2 linked regions of the Gemmata palustris genome follow. The protein of the gene in region 2 interacts with the protein of the main gene of each other region in a pairwise test. Links are inferred from orthologs where the notes say so. Each region holds a gene or a part of one and is shown on either strand. Other genes may lie near its edges.

Region 1 (8,792 bases), 1.7 Mb from region 2 along the record:
AGGTCGCCGGTAATCATGTTGTCCACGGCGATGACTTCGTGCCCCTCGGCGAGGAACCGTTCGCACAGGTGAGACCCGATGAACCCGGCTCCGCCGGTGATGAGCGTGCGCACGCGCGCCTCCGTTGTGATGCGTGATGGGCGGTCGGTCGGGGTTGGGATACCGACGCACAACACGCGCCGCAAGGGGCCGGCGGACTGCGGCCGAAATGGGGTAAAGCAGAACTAGTGCCGGACTCGCCAACGTGCGGCACCCACAGCACATTCCACCGGTAACAGGTTCGTCTCGCGGCGAACTGCGTCGTTCGGCTACCATGCGGCCGGAGGGTTCCCGATGTCGCGTGCCGCGCTGTCGATCGCTCTGCTGTTTCTCGCACAAATCGCGTCCGCGGCCGACCTGCCGCCGGGCGCCGTCGCGCGCCTGGGCGACGACCGCTTCCGCGCCGGTGGGGTGGTTACGCACCTCGCCCTTTCGCCCGATGGTAAGCAGTTTGTTACGGTGAGAGAGGCCGGAATCGGGTTACTGGCAGTGACAACGTGGGACGCGAGCACCGGAAAGCCGATCCGCGAACAGAAAGTGAACAGCGAATTGTTCCGGGGGTTGGTGTGGGGAAAAGGCGGCGCGTTCGCTGTTGTGTGCCGCGCCGAACCGGGGCCGAAAAATGGGACCGGCGAGCTGTTCCCGGACGATTTCCGCGTGTGGGACTTCACTGATCCGAAAATTGTTCCGCCGCCCGTAATATCGGTCACTCCTTATTTTGAATTGGGTGATTGGCTCAACGTGGTGCGTCCGAAACACGGCCCCGAGTACACCGACTTCGAGTTCAGCGCCGACGGCACGCGGGGTGCGGCGCGGTGGAAGTCCGCAGACGGGCGGCACGCGGTTCACGTGTTTGAACTGAAATCGGCGCCCACTGCAGCCAAACTCACACGAATTGGCGCGATCGATCTCGGTGCAGAAGGAGCCGACGCGGTACACCTCTCTGCGGACGGCAAGAAGATCGTCACGTTCCGCGCGCTTGCGAACCCCGGTACCCGGGAATGCACCGCGACCGTGTGGGACGTGGCCACGGGCAGGCCGGGGAAGCCGGTACGAGCGCCGGGCGCAAATCGCCTCATGCTCGCGCCCGACGCCAGCGCGATCGTCGTGTATACGGCTGAACAAGAAGAATGGGGCTTCGATCTGTTCGATTTTGCGACCGGCAAGCGCCGCGCGCTGACCCGGTGGCGGTACACGGCAGCTCAACTTGACGGCGGGCCGGACGACAGGGGCGCGTTCGTGTTCGCTCCGAGCGGGTGCGAGGTGTTCGTCGCCATCGACCGCCAGACGTTCGTCATCGACCTGAAAACCGGGAAGGAACTCGGCCGGCTCGAAGGGCACGCCGATGCGCCGCGCGCGGTTGCGGTGTCGGCCGATGGCGCCACGATTGCGACCGCGGATTGTTACGGGTTGGTCCGGCTGTGGGGCGCGAATACACTGCGCCCCTTTGAAGAAGTAACCGGGCACCGGGCGCCGGTCGAGCACGCGGAACTGTCGCCCGATGGCAAACGCCTTCTGACGTGGGCCGAAGACGAAACCGTGCGGCTGTGGGACGTTGCGACAGGAAAGGAACTGCGCGCGTTTGCCGGCGCACCGGGACTATTCGATACGAACCGTTACCTCAACCGACCGACGTTTACGCCGGACGGGACGACGGTGCTTTACAGCACGAAAACCCACTTGGTCGCGCGCGATTTGCTCGCCAGTTTGGAAGTGCCGCTGCCCGGCGGCATGGCGGAACTAGAACCGCACTTCGTCGTGTTCGCTCCCGACGGCAAAGCAGCGCTGACATGGACCGGGAACCCGAAATACCTCACAGTATGGGACTGGCCGAGTGGCAAGAAGCGGTTTGCCTTGGAAGGGCTATTAAGTGAGGGTACGCCCGGGTTCACATTCGACGGCGCTGCAGTATTTGCGGACGGCTGTTCGCCGCAGTGCTGGGACGCGAAAACTGGCAAGGAGCTAACTACCGCATGGAAGGACGCCCCCAACCGACCCCTCACGTTGCTCTCACTGCGCCCGAACCCGCGGTTATTAATCGATCGGTCCCTCAAGGGGTTGCGCACCCTGGAAGCCGGAACCGGCCGGCTAATGTCGGAGGTACATACTGTTCGGGACGAGTATGACGGGAGCCAAGGCGATCCGCGCGGTGTCGCGCTGGCACCAAGTACCGGTCAATACGCCTGGTTATGGAACCTGGATGAGCCGGACGTCCTTCATTTGAGCGAAACCGTCACTAGCGAACTTCGCCGCACGTTGCAGGGACACCGCGGCGAAGTTCGCGTACTCGGGTTCACCCCCGACGGGACGAAGCTCCTCACCGCGGGCGGGGATCACACCGTTCTCGTGTGGGACGTGCGGCTCCAGTCCGTGCCGTTGCCGGACGCGCTCAAGAAAGAAACGAGCGCAGCGAAGTTATGGGACACGCTCACAGCCCCCAACGCAAAAGATGCGTACCTCGCGATGGCGCGCCTCGCCCGCGAACCGGAGGCGGCGGTTAAGATCGTGAGGATGCGCCTCAAACCGGCCGCAAGGGGGGAGCGCGAAACCGATGAGAGCAAGGTCACCGATTGCCGCGCGATCGAGTTACTCGAAGCGCTTGGCACTGACAGTTCGCGCACGCTGTTGAAGGAGTTGGCCGCCGGTCACGCGGGAGCGTTCCGCACTCAGGAAGCAAAGCGCGCGATCGGGCGATGGGAGAAAAAGTAGCGGGCCGCTCAGCGCTGCAGTTCGCGCTCGATGCGGTCGACCAGTTCCTTCACCGACCATTCGCGGTCGCCGATGGCCACGCTCGCGTTCTTGTCGAGCCAGGCCCGCACCTTCTTCTCCGCCGCCACCGCCGTGCTGTGCGTCTTCGCGCCGAAGTGCTTGCTCACTTCGCCATAGGTCGCGGCCGTGTGCTTGCGGGACAGGTAAATCGCGATCATGCGCGGGTGACTGACGGCCCAGGTGCGGGCCTTTGATTGCAGCGTACCCGCGGCGAGCCGGAGCGTCGTACACACGGCCGCGTCCACGTCCGCAACGGTAACCACCCGCACCGCGTGCCGGAGCAGGTCGCCGAGCGCTTCACGGGCCGTCGCCATGTCTGCCGGGCGCCCGGTCACCTTCGCATAGTGGCGCACGCTGTTCACCGCGCCCTCGAGTTCCCGCACGTTCCCGCGGAGCGTGTTCGCGAGCGCCTTCAGCACGGCGTCGGGAATCATCGGCCCGGGGCCGCACGACTTCTTGCGGAGGATTTCGAGCCGCGTCTCCGGGTCCGGGGGCATCAGGCCCCACACCGCGCCGCCGAGGAGCCGGTCGAGCAACTCCGGCATCAGTTCGTCGGCCAGGCGCGGGTGGCAATCCATTGTCACCACGACCTGCCGACCATCGGCCACGAGCGCATCGAACGTGTGGAGGAACTCTTCCTGCGTGGCCTTCTTGGTCGCGAGGAAGTGCAGATCGTCGAGGAGCAGCGTGCTGCACTCGCGGAACTGGCGCCGGAACGCGGACATCTTGCCGAGCCGCGACGCCTGCACGAACCGCGTGGTGAACTCTTCCGCGGTTACGTAGCACGGGCGCTGATCGCTCTGCCGCTTCATCCCCGCGTAGATGCCTTCGAGGAGGTGCGTCTTACCGGTCCCGACCGGGCCGTGAACCACGAGCGGGTTCGCCCCCTGCCCCGGTTCTTCGATCACGCTGAGCGCTGAAGCGTGCGCGACGCGGTTACACGGGCCGCTGACGAAGTCCGCGAGCGACTTCCACCGGCGCCCGGTGCGCTGCGACGAGATCGGCCGAGCGAGGGCTTCCGCTTCCGGATCGGGGCGCTTGACCTTCGGCTTCGGTTGCGAGACCGGGTCGCCGAACAAGTCGACTTGGGGAATCGCGGGGTGCGGAGCGCGGAGGGCAGATTTGGAAGCAGAATCCGCGGCTTTCTTGTCTTCGCTCCGCGCGGCCCCACGATCCCGGTTCTCGCTCTTCTTGTCTTCGCTCCGCGCTCCGTTTTCCTCGCTCCGCGTTTCTTCGAGGGGGAGGTTGTCCACAGCCCACCGCAGAGTCGTGTCCGCGCCGTAGACTTCGGCGACCGCCGCTTTCACGGCCGTGCCGAATGTGTGCTCGAGCCACTCCTGCATGTGCTGGTTCCGGGTCGCGACGACGATCCGGCCGCCGAGCGGGACGAACGTCGCGTTCCCCTGGAACCAGAGGTTGAAGCGCGCGGCCCCGACGCGGGACGAGACCGCGTCGGCCAGGGCTTGCACGGACGGTCCCGTCCGCACGGGGGCGGCCGAAACCGGCGTGTCCTGGTATGCGAGAGCACGAGTAGCGAGTCGGGGTGGCACAGACAAACTCCCCGGTGCGATTCTGAGTTCCTTTCAATATCTGCGCCCCGAGCCCCGCGCCTACGCGCAGGAAGGTCGGTAAGTGGCGGTATCCGGGAACGGGGCTTGGCGCGGCCGGCAGAGTCACGCGCGCCGGGTATGCGCGCAGTAATCGCGCCAGAAGGCGCAATATGGCGCCGTTTGGCGCAAGTGCCCCAGTTGAAAGCGCGAAGGTGTACTTGAACGAAATCAGAGTGAAGTTAGATGCTCCACGACGCGAGCCAAACCTCGCGCCGATCGTACTCGGCGAACCCGTGCCGTGCGTAGAGGCGCATGGCCGGTGCGTTCCGGGCATCGACGGATACGTTCAGCGGGCCGGAGTACGCAACCGAGGTGATAACAAAGTTCAATAATTCCGAACCGAATCCGCGCCCGCGCTTCGTGGGTTCGATGCCCAGGTACGTCAAATCAATCGCCCCCTCCGCGCCCGGTTCGATGATCGCCAAGCCGACGTGCTCGTCGCCCCGCGTCGCGAGATACCATTCGGAATGAGGGGTCTCGGCGAAGCCCCGCATGATCTCGGCGGCGGTTCGCGGGCGGTTCAGCTCGGGGCAGTCGAGGCTGTCTATGTGTGTGGCGAGGAGCGTGTCTTCCATGTGATCGACGAGCGGGGGCGCACTGAACGCGAACGTTAACCGAGGGGTTGGTTGCGCCGAGCTTTTTGTTCGGGTGCCCGAGTGCCGCAAGAACACCAACTGCGTGGTGTGTTTGAAACCGTGGCGCTCGAGTGGGGCCATTTCGTCGCGTTCGTTCTGGGCGGCAAACGCCTGGCAAACCTTCACGCCGCGTTCGCGGAGCCACGCGCACGCGGCGGCCGTAACTGCGTCCTCGAATTGTCGGGAATGACCGCGCGGTGGTAACGCGATTCCGAGTGCTCCCGGTAGCGTTTGAACGAGGGCCGCCGCCCGTAGTCGCCCGCTTTCTCGTGCGACAAAAATGCGCGACGCTTCGCCGTCCGAAAGGAGCCGGTCGTGACAGCGCTCCACGAACTGATCGCGGTCTGCGGCACCAGATCGGGCGAACAACAGCCGGCACGCGGGCAACAGTTCGTGTGGCGCGGCCTGCGACACGTCGAAACGTGACATGGGCAACTCGGACTCAATTCACACAATCGGAACAGTCGATTAAGATGATTACATCGTACCTTATGGACGGACCTCGCACATGGTTGTGCCAACTCCTCACCCCACAGTTTCCACAGTGGATACCGGCATTCGCGTCATTACCGAGCCGTCGGTGTACGTTCTCGGCAAGCAAACGGTGGACGACGCCGAACTCGATCGCTTCCTCGCGGACCACGGCGTGAGCTGGGAGAGCGACAGCGAGGTCGCCGGCGAGGTGCTCACCGAAACGGCCGGGCGCGTGTGCTACATGAGCTTCGCGAAGCCCCGCCCGGGCGGGAACGCGGCGTACCTCACGCACATCAAGGAAGTCGGCCACGGCAGCGTGCTCGAGCACGCCGTGTGGAACTTGCTCCTCACGGGGGTGTCGCGTTCGCTCACGCACGAACTGGTGCGGCACCGCGCGGGGTTCGGGTTCTCGCAACTTTCACAGCGCTATGTGGATGAGTCGGTGGCCGAGTACGTCGAGCCGGACATCATCGCGAACGACCCCGAGTTGCACGCGATCTGGCTCGAAACCGTGAAGCAGTCGCACGCGGCCTACGTCAAACTGGCCGAAGCGCTGAACACGAAACTGGCCGATCCCGCAGCGGCCACGGCTGCAATGCTCCCACCCGATTCGGACCGCACCACCCGGCGCAAGACCGCGCGCCAAGCCGCACGCAGCGTGCTGCCGAACGCGACCGAGACGAAGATTTTCATCACCGCCAACGCCCGCGCGCTGCGGCACTTCTTCGAGCAACGCGGGTCCGCGTTCGCCGAACCCGAGATTCGCAAGCTCGCGGGGGCGGTCCTCGACGTGCTCCAGAAGGACGCGCCTAACCTCTTTGGCGATTACCAGAAAGTTCCGCTGCCCGACGGCACCTTTGAACTCACCACACAGTTTAAGAAGGTGTAGAGGAAGATTTATGGTCTGACTTCTGCTCATTGATAAACGAAGTCAAATCTTCTTCCGATAGGATTTGTACCACAGCGAGATCGGCCAGTTGCCAGCGGATTGCCTCTCGCTGTGTTTTGTTTCCCTTGTTCAGATTCGTGATTCCTGCGTGCCCTTCCCACCCGGTGCGGGTTTCTGGAACGCGATCACCAGCTTCCGTCAGCCGGGTCGCACGCTCCCATTCAACTTCAAGTGGCGGCGTTTGCGGGAACTTCTCTACCGCCGGTGCGATGACAGTGCGAATTTGGTCGATCTTCAGGAATAACACCCAGCGACGTTTTAAATTCGCACCAACTAAAATCCAGGCTTGAGCTACACTGGTCAATGGTTCAAGCCAGACGGAAAGGCGCGGGACGATTTGCTTCTCGTCTTCGGATGACAACTTAAAGAAAGACGGGATCGCCTTCCCTTCTTGAACTCGTCGAAGTGCTTCGGGACTGAGATTGTCGAGCTTGGGTTCATTGCCCATGCGGATAGCGCGTATCCCTCCAGGCACGGGAGTCCCGTCCAGGCCAGGAATAATTGGTTCGGGCTGGGCGTCCGACGGCATCAGTGTTTGCTCGCTACGAGGCGCTCTAAATAGCGAACGATGCGCAAGGGCAATACGTCGTCGGTTGGGTTATCACCGCCCCACACTTCGCCGGTGGTCTTGTTCCGGTAGAACCAGTGGCACGCACCTTCGACCGGAATTTCGACCGACATCTGATGCGCCCCGATCTCCCAGAAATACTCGACAGGTCCATCGGTAATTGCGGCAGCTGCCGGAACGGGCAATGCACCTTCCAAAGAGATCCAAGCAACATGCCAGACAACTTTGGCCCGGTGCGCGAGTGCGGGCGACACGACCGCATCGGTCGCCATGCGCTTCAAGTACGCGAGGTGTTCATCTATCTTGCCTTGGTCGTCCGCGCGCGCGTTCGTGCGACAAAACTGGAATCGCGAAGCCCCCTTAGCTCCGCGCACGACTCGGAATTTTTTCTCTCGGATAGGTTCAGAACTGTGCCGCGACCGGTCCGAGAGGGCGAAAGTGAGATTGTCCTGCCGGGGCCAAGTATTCATGGAGCTTCTCCATCCGGGAACAAACGATCGAACTGTTGATACATGACCTCTGGAGCAGTTGCAAAGAACAGGTCGAGTGTCTCCCGAGAGTAGTCAACAGGGTAATCATCATCGTGTCGATTGTCTGGGCTTCGGTACTTTAATTGAACCCCAATATCTTCGGGCGGCTCGTAGTTTACCATGCGCCCCATCGTGAGCTCGCACGTTACCGGGAACAGCCCCGGCAATTCCGTTTGCGAGTCGCCACGAATTTCAAACTCTTGGGACGCGGCAAAGAACCCGTTCAAGGAGCGAGTTAACCCCAGCTGATCTATCAGACGAGTCGTGGAAGATTCCTCCCAAAGAAGCCAAGTCATTTCAAACCACAAGGAGCACGCTCGTTGCTTGTGAAAGTCTAAGATCAGCGAGAGGAGATCGACCGCCCAGTTCACGCGCTCGGGTATCCATTTCTTTCCCGGACCAGATTCGGCGGGAAAACCGCATTCAACCTTCGCCCTGATGTGATCGACCGTAAGAAATCCCACGCTCCCAAACATGATTTGGAACTCATCCGAGTAGGATTGCTTCCGTCGGGTAAAACCTAACTCGGTGATGTCGTCGATACGGTCGCCGTAGTGATTGAGCAGACGGGCGGCGAGCTTACTTCTCGAGGCGCTCAAATTGAAGCCGACGGCGGTCGCTTCAAACGCAATCGGCATGAATTCACTTGCCTTGAGCACGGTTTCTGCACCTCGCTTTGAGCTTCTCAACTCATTTTACCAAGAACAAGGGCAGCGCTCACCTTTCTTCGGTCCAAATGGCTCGCGACCGGCTACAATCCGCCTCGTGCCACCTTTCCGCACGAGGTTTACCCGATGGTTCGCTTGCTCGCTTCGGCCGCGTTTGTGTCTGCATTTGTTGTCGGACTCGCACCTACTCCACCCACCCTCCGCGCCGCTGACCCCAAACTGGCCGCCGCATCGGGAGAGGGGGCGGCAAAAGACTTCTTCTTCAAACCGAACGACCGCATCGTCTTCCTCGGTGACAGCATCACCGCGCAGTACCAGTATTCGACCTACATCGAGCTGTACCTCACCACGCGGATGCCCAAGGGGAACTTCGCGTTCATCAACGCGGGCATCGGTGGCGACACCGCCAACGGCGGCGCGAACCGGTTTCAAACCCACGTTCTCGCCGAAAAACCCACAGCCATCACGATCAACTTCGGCATGAACGACGGCGGGTACGGCGCGTTCAATCCACAAACGAACAAGGTGTTCGTCGAGAAGACCGCGGCCA
Region 2 (8,824 bases):
TCTTGGTTGTACTTTTCCAGGAGACGCGGGGGAGCGGTGGTAACAGCGGCCATATCAGGAGCTACCTCGTGCGGCCTATGGCGGACCCACAATAACGGGTCCGGTACGGGCCTAAGTGCCGTCAATTAATAGCGGGTCGACTATCTGCCGTGCAGAACCGACCCGCCCTAATATTTAGTTCTTTGCGACTTTCGCCTTCTTGAGCACGCGGAGCCGCGTGCCGCTCTTCTTGGCGAAAAGCTCTTTGCTGCCGTCCGGCAGGGACCGGACGCCGACGCGGGTCGGGACGCCCTGGACCGGGTCGATCAGCATGACGTTCGAGGCGTCGACCGGCATCTCCTTCGAGAGCCGACCGCCCTGCGGGTTCCGGCGCGACGGCTTCAAGTGCCGGTACACGCGGTTCACGCCCTCGACGACGAGCTTGCCTTCCGCGCGAATGACTCGCAGCACCTTCCCGCGGGCGCCCTTGTCGTCCCCGGCGATCACCTGAACCACGTCGTTCTTGCAGATGAACATTTCGAGCACCCTTCGTCATTAGTCACGGGTCGTTAGTGAGTTCGCGGGCGATTAGCCGAACGCGAGTGGTACTAAGGACCGATGACCGAGACCAGTGACTAATGACCCGTCACACCACCTCAGCGGCGAGGCTGAGAATCTTATTAAACTTCGCCCGCAGTTCACGGGGAACCGCACCGAAGATACGAGTTCCGCGCGGGTTGTTGTCGTTGTCGAGCAGCACCAGCGCGTTGCGGTCGAAGCGGACGTAGCTGCCGTCCTCGCGCCGGGTGGCGACGCGGGTGCGGACCACGACCCCTTTGACCACGTCGCCCTGCTTGACGTCGCCGCCGGGCAGGGCCTTCTTCACGCTCGCGCGGATGATGTCGCCCAGGTACGCGACCCGGCGCTTGCTGCCGCCGAGCACCTGGATACACATCACTTCCTTAGCCCCGGTGTTGTCGGCCACATCGAGGTAGGTATACATCTGGATCATTTGTATCCCTCACGGGATTTCAGATTGCAGATTCATGATTAGTGATTGGCCGACCCGTTTGGCGGCAACCTCAAATCGGAAATCACAAACCTGAAATCACAAAATCTATTTCTTCTCTTCGGTCTTGGCCGGGGCCGCGGCGTCGCTGCCGGCGACGGCGCCTTCGAGGTTCGAGAGCGTGCGGCTCGGCGCCCGCTTCACGACCTTCACCAAGTTCCATCGCTTGGTCTTAGACAGCGGGCGGCTCTCGATGATCTCGACCGTGTCGCCGAGGTGCGACTCGTTCGCCTCATCGTGAACGTAACACACCGTCCGGCGCTTAACGAACTTGCCGTACTTCGGGTGCCGGACCAGGCGCTCGACCTCGACGCGGCGGGTCTTGGCCGTCTTGTCGCGGGTCACAACGCCCTCGAGAACTCGCCGGCTCGTGGTCTTCTCGGCCGCGGCCGGTGTGCTGGTGTCCGCCATTACTTACCACTCCCCTTCGGCGCGCTCTTCTTGGCGTCGGGCTTCTTTGCGTCGCTCTTGGTTTCCGGCTTCTTCGCGTCGGCTTTAGGGGCCGGTGCTGCGGGCGCGGGCGGCGGAGCGATCGGGAGCGTCCCGCCCTTCGCCACATAGAACCGCTTCAGGCGAGCGCCCTGGCGGTGCGCGGTGCGCTTACCGGGCAGGCTCGCGTCTTCCTTCGCCTGAAGGGACGCGATGCGGGTGCCGAGCTGCTCGGTCGAGAGCCCGCCGAGCTTGCCCAGTTCCTTTTCCCGCTGCAGGGTGCGGATGCGAGCGATGTCGCGCCGCGCCTTGCGGATCTCCGACGGCGTCTCGAGCCGGTCGGTCGCCGACTGGAACCGGAGCTGGAACAGGTGCTTTTCGGTGTCCTTGAGGGCGAGCGACAATTGCTCGTCGCTCATTCCCCGGAACTCTTTCATGCGGTTCGGCATCTTCTCACCTGGAGTGATGAGTGATGAGTGATGAGTGATGGCTTAACACCACTCGATCTTCTACTCATCACTCAGAACTCGTTACTCATCACTCAAATCTTAGACGTTGGGGCGCCGGGCAACGAACCGGCACTTGAACGGCATCTTGTACGCAACACGGGCCAAGCAGTCCTTGGCCGTGCTCTCCGGGATCCCACCGATCTCGAAGAGGATCTGGCCGGGCCGCACAACGGCGGCCCAGTATTCCGGCTCGCCCTTGCCCTTACCCATTCGCGTTTCGGCGGGAATGGAGGTCACGGGCTTGTGCGGGAACACGCGGATGTAGTACCGGCCCTCGCCCGAGACGAACCGCGTCATCGTGACGCGGCCGCTCTCGATGCACTCGGCCGACAACCAGCCGCCCTCGAGCGTCTGCAGCCCGTAGTCGCCGTAGGCCACGTAGTTGCCGCGGTGCGCGTTACCCTTGATCGGGCCGTTGTACTTGCGCCGGGTCGTCCGGGCGCGGACAACGCCGCGCTGCGCCTTGCGAAACTTGACCCGTTTGGGCATCTGTGGCATCGGCCCTGTCTCCCGTCAGATGGTCTCTGAAGTCTGATCGCCCGCTCAGCCGTTCCGCGGACCCGAGCCGCCGCGCCGGGGGCGCCGCTTCTGGGCCTGTCCCGCCTGGGCGTCGGTCGTGTCGGCGATGTCGCCCGTCAAGTAGTCGCCCTGGTTCACCCAGGCCTTGATCCCGATGTTGCCCTGCGGCGTGGTCGCTTCGGCGAAGCCGTACTCGACCTTGCAACGGAGCGTCGAAAGCGGGATGGACCCTTCCATCCCCTTTTCGCACCGGGCCATTTCCGCACCACCGAGCCGGCCCGAGAGCTGGAGCTTGACGCCCTTCGCGCCGCCCTCCATCGCCCGCTGCATGGCCTGCTTCATCGTGCGGCGGAAGCTGGCCCGCTTTTCGAGCTGCTCCGCAATGTCCTCAGCGATGAGCTGGGCGTCGATCTCCGGCCGGGTCACTTCGACGGTCTTCACCTCGATGTGCCGGCGGGTCAACTTCTCCAGCGCCTTCGTGAGCTTGTCGATTTTCTCGCCCTTTTTCCCGATGATCGCCCCGACGCGGCTGCTGGTGACGACGACCGTCACGCGCTCGCGGGTGCGTTCAATTCGGATGTCGGCGATCGCGGGCCGCTGCTCCTTGCGGTCCTTCTTGTTCGTAAGGAACTTCTGGATGAACGCCCGGATCGCGACGTCTTCCAACAGGAGCTCGGCGAAGTCTTGCTTGCTGGCGTACCACGTGCTCCGCCACGGCCGCATGATGCCGGTTCGGAACCCCGTCGGTCGAACTTTCTGGCCCATGTCAATCCTCGCTCGCTTCGGTACCGCTCCCGTCCCCGTTCACATTGCACTCGCGTTGCGATGGTGCAACCGTCGCACTGCAATCTCGGAGGTCGCGGAAGGTTGCGCCGCGGCTAAATCGTTCACTACGTTCGTTGAAACAAGTGAGGGGCCGGCCCTCTGCCGGCCCCCGCGCCGCGATCGCGCAACCCGTTACGCGGTGGGCGCCGGCTCTGGTGCAGCGACTGCTGCAACTTCACCCCTCGCCGGCACCGAACCCGCCTCTTCAGGGGGATCGGACAGCGTCACGTGAATGTGCGACATCCGCCGCTTGATCTGGAACGCGGTCCCGCGGGCGCGGGGCTGAATCCGCTTGAACATCGGGGCGCCGTCCACGCGGCACTCGGAGACGATCAGGCCGTCCGGGTCCGGGCACTCGCGGTCGTCGGCGTTACCGTACGCGCTCTGGACGACGGCCAGGAGCAACTTCGCACTACGGTTCGGGTAGAACCGCAGGAGCTGCAGCGCCTCGTCCACGTTCTTTCCGCGAATCAAATCGGCGAACAGCCGGATCTTCCGGGGGCCGACGTCCGCGAACCGGTGCAGTGCTTTGTAATCCATAGCAGTGTTCAGTTTTCAGTGTTCTGTTTCAGCGTCCAGCCCGCGGTGCCCGATTAGTCTCACCACGGTGGCGTGGCCGACTGGAACCGAACACTGAACGTTCTTCACTACTTGCCCGCCGGGGCCGGAGCAGCCTTCTTACCGCCGGAGTGCCCCTTGAACGTCCGCGTCGGGGAGAACTCGCCCAACTTGTGCCCGACCATGTCTTCGGTGCAGTACACCTTCACGAACGTCTTGCCGTTGTGAACGAGGAACGTCGCGCCGATAAAGTCGGGGAGGATCGTACAATCCCGCGCCCAGGTCTTGATCGGTTCCCTGTTCGCACCCTGCTGCTTCGTGACCTTGTCGAGGAGACGTTGGTCGAAGTGCGGGCCTTTCTTAAGCGACCGGCTCATACTCTGCTCTCGCCTCGGGAATCCATCGCCGGCACAAAACGAAAACCCGGCTCACTCGGACCGGGACCATTACATCTATGAACAACTCGTGTGGAAGACCAGTTGTTTTTCGCCAACCGGTCGATCCCGAGCGCGCATTCCGCGAACCAGCGTGAGCAAAATCACGCCGTGTTCTGGAACGGACCAGCCGGCCGACGCCGAATGATCGCCTTGCCACCGGGCTTCCGCTTGTGGCGGGTCTTGCCGCCCTTCGCGGGCACACCCGTCGGGGAGACCGGGTTACGCCCACCCTTGCTCCGCCCCTCACCACCGCCCAACGGGTGGTCGGTCGGGTTCATACTCGTACCGCGGTTGTGGGGCTTGCGCCCCTTCCACCGCATACGGCCGGCCTTGCCGATGCTGATGTTCATGTGCTCGGCGTTCGACACGGTGCCGATCGTCGCGCGGCACTTGCTCGGCACGCGGCGGATTTCACCGCTCGGCATGGTGAGCTGCGCCCAGTCCTTTTCGCGGGCCGTGAGAACCGCCCCGCACCCGGCCGAGCGGCAAATCTGGCCGCCCTTGCCCGGTACCATCTCGATGTTGTGGACAGTCATGCCCAGCGGCACCTTCCACAGCGGCATGCAGTTGCCCGGCTTCGGCTCGACCAACTCGGACGCACCGGAGATCACCTTGTCGCCGGCCTTCAGACCGTTCGGCGCGAGGATGTAGGCCCGAGAGAACTCGTGCTTGTCGTCGCGCGGGTATTCGATCAGCGCGATACGGCTCGTGCGGTTCGGGTCGTACTCGACGCGAACAACCGTCGCCGCGACCTCATCGCGGGTCCGCTTGAAGTCGATCTTGCGGTACCGCTGCTTGTGACCACCCCCACGGAACCGCGTGCAGGTGATACCCTGGTTGTTGCGCCCGCCTTTTTTGGGCTTGGGCGAGAGCAGCGACTTCTCGGGCTTGTTTTCGTTCGGGCTGGTGCAGTCCGCGAAGTCGGACACCATCCCGGCGCGACGGCCCGCGGAAGTCGGTTTGTATTGTTTGATACCCATTGCTGCGCCCGTAATTTCTGATTAAAGACTTCCGACCGAGGCTTTTCAATCAGGCAGCAATCACCCACGATTCTGCCGGTAATCGAAAACCGCAACTCCGAAATCTCGAATCAAAAGAACTCAATCTTGTCTTCTTCGTTCAGCGTGACGATGGCCTTCTTCCACGTAGAAAGCTGCCCCATCGCCTGGCGGAACCGCCGCTTCTTGCCCTCGCGCACCTGGGTGCGGACGGCCTCGACCTTCACGTTGAACAGTTCCTCGACCGCCACCTTGATCTGCGTCTTGGTGGCGAGAGGGTTCACCTGGAACGTGTAAGCGTTGTACCGCGTGCTCTGGTGCGTGCCCTTCTCGGTCACGAGCGGACGCAGGATCACCTGGTACGAGCGCAACTCGATGCCCGACTCGCCGTGAACGCACGGCTTGCGGAGCGCCAGCTTCCGCCGGTATTTTTTCGGCTTCGGTCGTGTCGTTGCCATGACGAAGTTCCCGGTACCAAGTTCCCGTTCGATGCCAACGTTTCGGGTTCCGTCAACTTGGAACGTGGAACCCAAAACGACCGGAACACTTACTTCTTCCCGACGGCCCGCAGTGCCTCAAGCGCGGAGCGAGTCAACACGAGCCGCCGTTGCTTCAGCACGGTGTAGCAGTTGAATTCCGCGGCCGGCGCAACCTTCACGCCCTGAATGTTGCGGGCCGACTTGTACACGTTCTGGTCGAGCTTGTCGGTGCCGATGAGGACAGTCGTGTCCAGCAGCGTCACGTCCTTCTCGCCCTTCTCCGTCGTCTTCTTACCGATCTTGATGGCCTTCAGCACGCCGATCATTTCTTTGGTCTTCGGCGCGGCCATCGTCAGGTCGTCGATGATGACCGCTTGCTTGTCGAGGAACTTCGACAGCACGGCCATCCGGGTCGCGGCCTTGACCGCCTTCTTCGGCAGGTGGTATTCGTAATCGCGCGGCTTCGGGCCTTTCGCGGTACCACCACCGCGGCGCTTGTTCGTGCGCTTCGTACCGGCGCGGGCGTTACCGGTGCCCTTCTGCCGGAACAGCTTCTTCGTGCTACCGGCCACCTGACCGCGACGGAGCGTGTGGTGGGTACCGGCGCGTTGGTTGGCGAGGTACATCAGCACGACGTCGTGCATCAACTGCCGGCTGATCTTCCCGCCGAATTCGGCCGGGTCGATGGTGACCGTACCCACCTCTTCCCCGGCGCGGTTCACAACCGGCACCGTAATCGAAGTCGCAACTTCGATCAAACGGGCAACAGGCGTCTCGGCCCCGGTTTCCGGGGTTTCCGGCGTGGTGTTATCAGCCATTATTCAGCCACTCCAAACCCTGCCGTCGCCGGTTTGCCCGGCGGAACCGCGGTGTTGACTTCGCCCTATTGACTTAACGTCGGGTGATGTCGGCGGTGAAGCGGGGTCGCTTTCGTCGCATGGAACCGCCCGCATTGGGCTCCGATGGGAGCGACCGTGGAGCCCAGTTTGGGGGCGGCAGGTCGCGGGATCGGGGAGCACCGTGGCGGGCGGGAGTTAATCTTTCTACCGCGCGTATCCGCAGAGACAACTCAATTTCTTCAGAACCCTTATCACGCCCCGGTGATGACGCGAATCTTGATGTCCACGCCCGGGGGCAGGTTGAGGCCCTTGTTCAGCGCCTCGATGGTCTTCTGGTTCGGCTTCAGAATGTCGATGAGCCGCTTGTGGGTGCGGATCTCGAACTGCTCGCGGCTCTTGCGGTCGATGTGCGGCGAGCGCAGCACCGTGTACCGCTCGATGCGGGTCGGCAGCGGGATCGGCCCGTGGACTTCCGCCTGGTTGTCGCGAGCGGTCTTCACGATCTCCGCCGCGGTGCGATCGAGCACCTCGTGATCGTAGCCTTCCATGCGGATGCGAATGCGTTCACCAGTAGGTCCGGCCACGATTGCTCCTCAGCTCACTTCGCCGCAGTCCGGCTGTGCAATATTCAGGAAAGTATAAACGTAAGGGTTGTACGCGCGAGCGTCAAGGGAGTGGAGGCAAGAGGAACGGCAGATACACGCAGAACGACGCAGATTCAAAAAGGCGCATGGCTCATGAGGCCGTCGGGGTGGAGGTGTAGCGGAGGACGTTGTCGGGCAACGAGTTGCATTCAGCCTCCACCTCGACAGCCTCATGAGCCAAGGCAGATTAGCCACAAAAACGCACAAAGGGCACAAAAGAGGGCCAAAGACGCGAAACGGAAGTCGATTCAAACTCGCTTCTTTGCTTCTGCTCTTCCTTTGTGCCCTTTGTGCGTTTTTGTGGCTAATCTGCCTTCGGTTTTGATCCGTGTTATCTGCGCTTATCCGCGGCCACTCTTGGTTACTTTTTCAGTGCGCTCACAGCGATCTCCTGCAGTTTTTCGCGCATGGGCGAGGCATCGGCGTTCGGCAGCCCGATGCGCTGAATGAGCAGCACCGCGAACACGTCCTGCGTCGGGTCGATCCAACCCTGTGTGCCGAACGCGCCGCCGTGCCCGTAAGTGCCCGCGGACAGCATCGCGGTCACGCCCTTCGGCTCGCGCACTACGGCCCAGCCGTACCCGAACCCCATGCCCTCGACGAAGCCCGTCTTGATCTCGCCCGTTTGCACCTTCGTCATCTCCGCGACTGCCTTCTCGCTCAGGACGCGCTTACCGTTGAGTTCGCCCTTATTGAGCATCATGCGGTACAGGTTCGCGAGGTCGGCGCCGCTCGAAACCAGTCCGCCGGCCGGGATCGGGTGTTTGGGGTTCGCGGGTAGGCCGATGAGTGCGTTGCCGCTCGGCGCCAGTTTGTTGTCCTTGTCTTTGAAGTAGATCAGCGCGAGTCGCGCGCCCTGCTCCTTCGTCGGGTAGAACGCGGTGTCCTTCATCCCCAACGGGTCGAAGACGCGCTTCTGCAGAAACGTCTCGTAGCTCTCGCCGCTCACGACCTCGATCACGCGCCCGAGCACGTCGATACCCGAGTTCGAGTAACTCCACTGCGTCCCCGGCTCGAACGTGAGCGGTTGGAGCGCGGTCGCGAGAGTCGTTTCCGCGAGGGTGCGGTTCCGCTTCGAGTACACGTCATCGACGCCCTTCGGGTAACTCGCTGCGCCGCTCGTGTGCGTGAGCAGGTCGCGGAGCTTCACGGCCCGTTTCGGCTTCTTGAGCACGACCGCCGCGTCGCCGGGCGCATCTTTGAGGCGCGGGGCGTAGAGCAGTTGCCCCGTAAACTCCGGGAGGTACTTCGCCACGTCGTCGTCCGGCGACAGTTTGCCCTCGTCGGCGAGGATCATGATGCCGATTGCGGTAATCGGCTTCGTCATCGACGCGATGCGGAACAGGGTGTCTTTTGTCATCGGCGCTTTGGCCGCAACATCGCGCTGCCCGACCGCGTCGAACGCGACCACACCGTCCTTGCGCCCGACGACCGTGACGGCCCCGGACAGGTCGCCGTCGTCGACGAACTTCTGCATCGCGGCCGGGATCGCTTTGAGTTTCTCCGCATCGGGCGCGGCCGGTTGCGCGTGAGCAAAGG

Evidence for each region.
Region 1: the proteins of rplB (region 2) and J8F10_RS25555 interact in binary tests that used the Escherichia coli proteins (3 or more experiments, as listed by UniProt). The link is inferred for Gemmata palustris from one-to-one orthologs.

What each region holds. Positions count from the first base shown.
Region 1 is NZ_JAGKQQ010000001.1:6,142,635-6,151,426, reverse strand. Bases 2,058-5,016 are described here. They hold J8F10_RS25555 (chromosomal replication initiator protein DnaA), read right to left. Parts: upstream 4,359-5,016; coding sequence 2,757-4,358; downstream 2,058-2,756. Other genes in these bases: J8F10_RS25550 (GNAT family N-acetyltransferase), read right to left, coding at 4,598-5,016; J8F10_RS25560 (WD40 repeat domain-containing protein), read left to right, coding at 2,058-2,748. Also shown: J8F10_RS25565 (UDP-glucuronic acid decarboxylase family protein), read right to left, coding at 1-113; more of J8F10_RS25560, read left to right, coding at 334-2,057; more of J8F10_RS25550, read right to left, coding at 5,017-5,482; thyX (FAD-dependent thymidylate synthase), read left to right, coding at 5,610-6,416; J8F10_RS25540 (hypothetical protein), read right to left, coding at 6,403-7,005; J8F10_RS25535 (hypothetical protein), read right to left, coding at 7,005-7,514; J8F10_RS25530 (hypothetical protein), read right to left, coding at 7,511-8,233; J8F10_RS25525 (SGNH/GDSL hydrolase family protein), read left to right, coding at 8,369-8,792. UniProt on the Escherichia coli protein: Plays an essential in the initiation and regulation of chromosomal replication. Binds in an ATP-dependent fashion to the origin of replication (oriC) to initiate formation of the DNA replication initiation complex once per cell cycle.
Region 2 is NZ_JAGKQQ010000001.1:7,856,875-7,865,698, reverse strand. The notes cover bases 3,367-6,357. They hold rplB (50S ribosomal protein L2), read right to left. Parts: upstream 5,306-6,357; coding sequence 4,427-5,305; downstream 3,367-4,426. Other genes in these bases: rplD (50S ribosomal protein L4), read right to left, coding at 5,871-6,357; rplW (50S ribosomal protein L23), read right to left, coding at 5,416-5,781; rpsS (30S ribosomal protein S19), read right to left, coding at 3,978-4,265; rplV (50S ribosomal protein L22), read right to left, coding at 3,463-3,870. In the rest of the region: rplE (50S ribosomal protein L5), read right to left, coding at 1-53; rplX (50S ribosomal protein L24), read right to left, coding at 175-516; rplN (50S ribosomal protein L14), read right to left, coding at 626-991; rpsQ (30S ribosomal protein S17), read right to left, coding at 1,097-1,459; rpmC (50S ribosomal protein L29), read right to left, coding at 1,459-1,926; rplP (50S ribosomal protein L16), read right to left, coding at 2,026-2,484; rpsC (30S ribosomal protein S3), read right to left, coding at 2,530-3,270; more of rplD, read right to left, coding at 6,358-6,620; rpsJ (30S ribosomal protein S10), read right to left, coding at 6,893-7,225; J8F10_RS32670 (serine hydrolase domain-containing protein), read right to left, coding at 7,647-8,824. UniProt on the Escherichia coli protein: One of the primary rRNA binding proteins. Located near the base of the L1 stalk, it is probably also mobile. Required for association of the 30S and 50S subunits to form the 70S ribosome, for tRNA binding and peptide bond formation.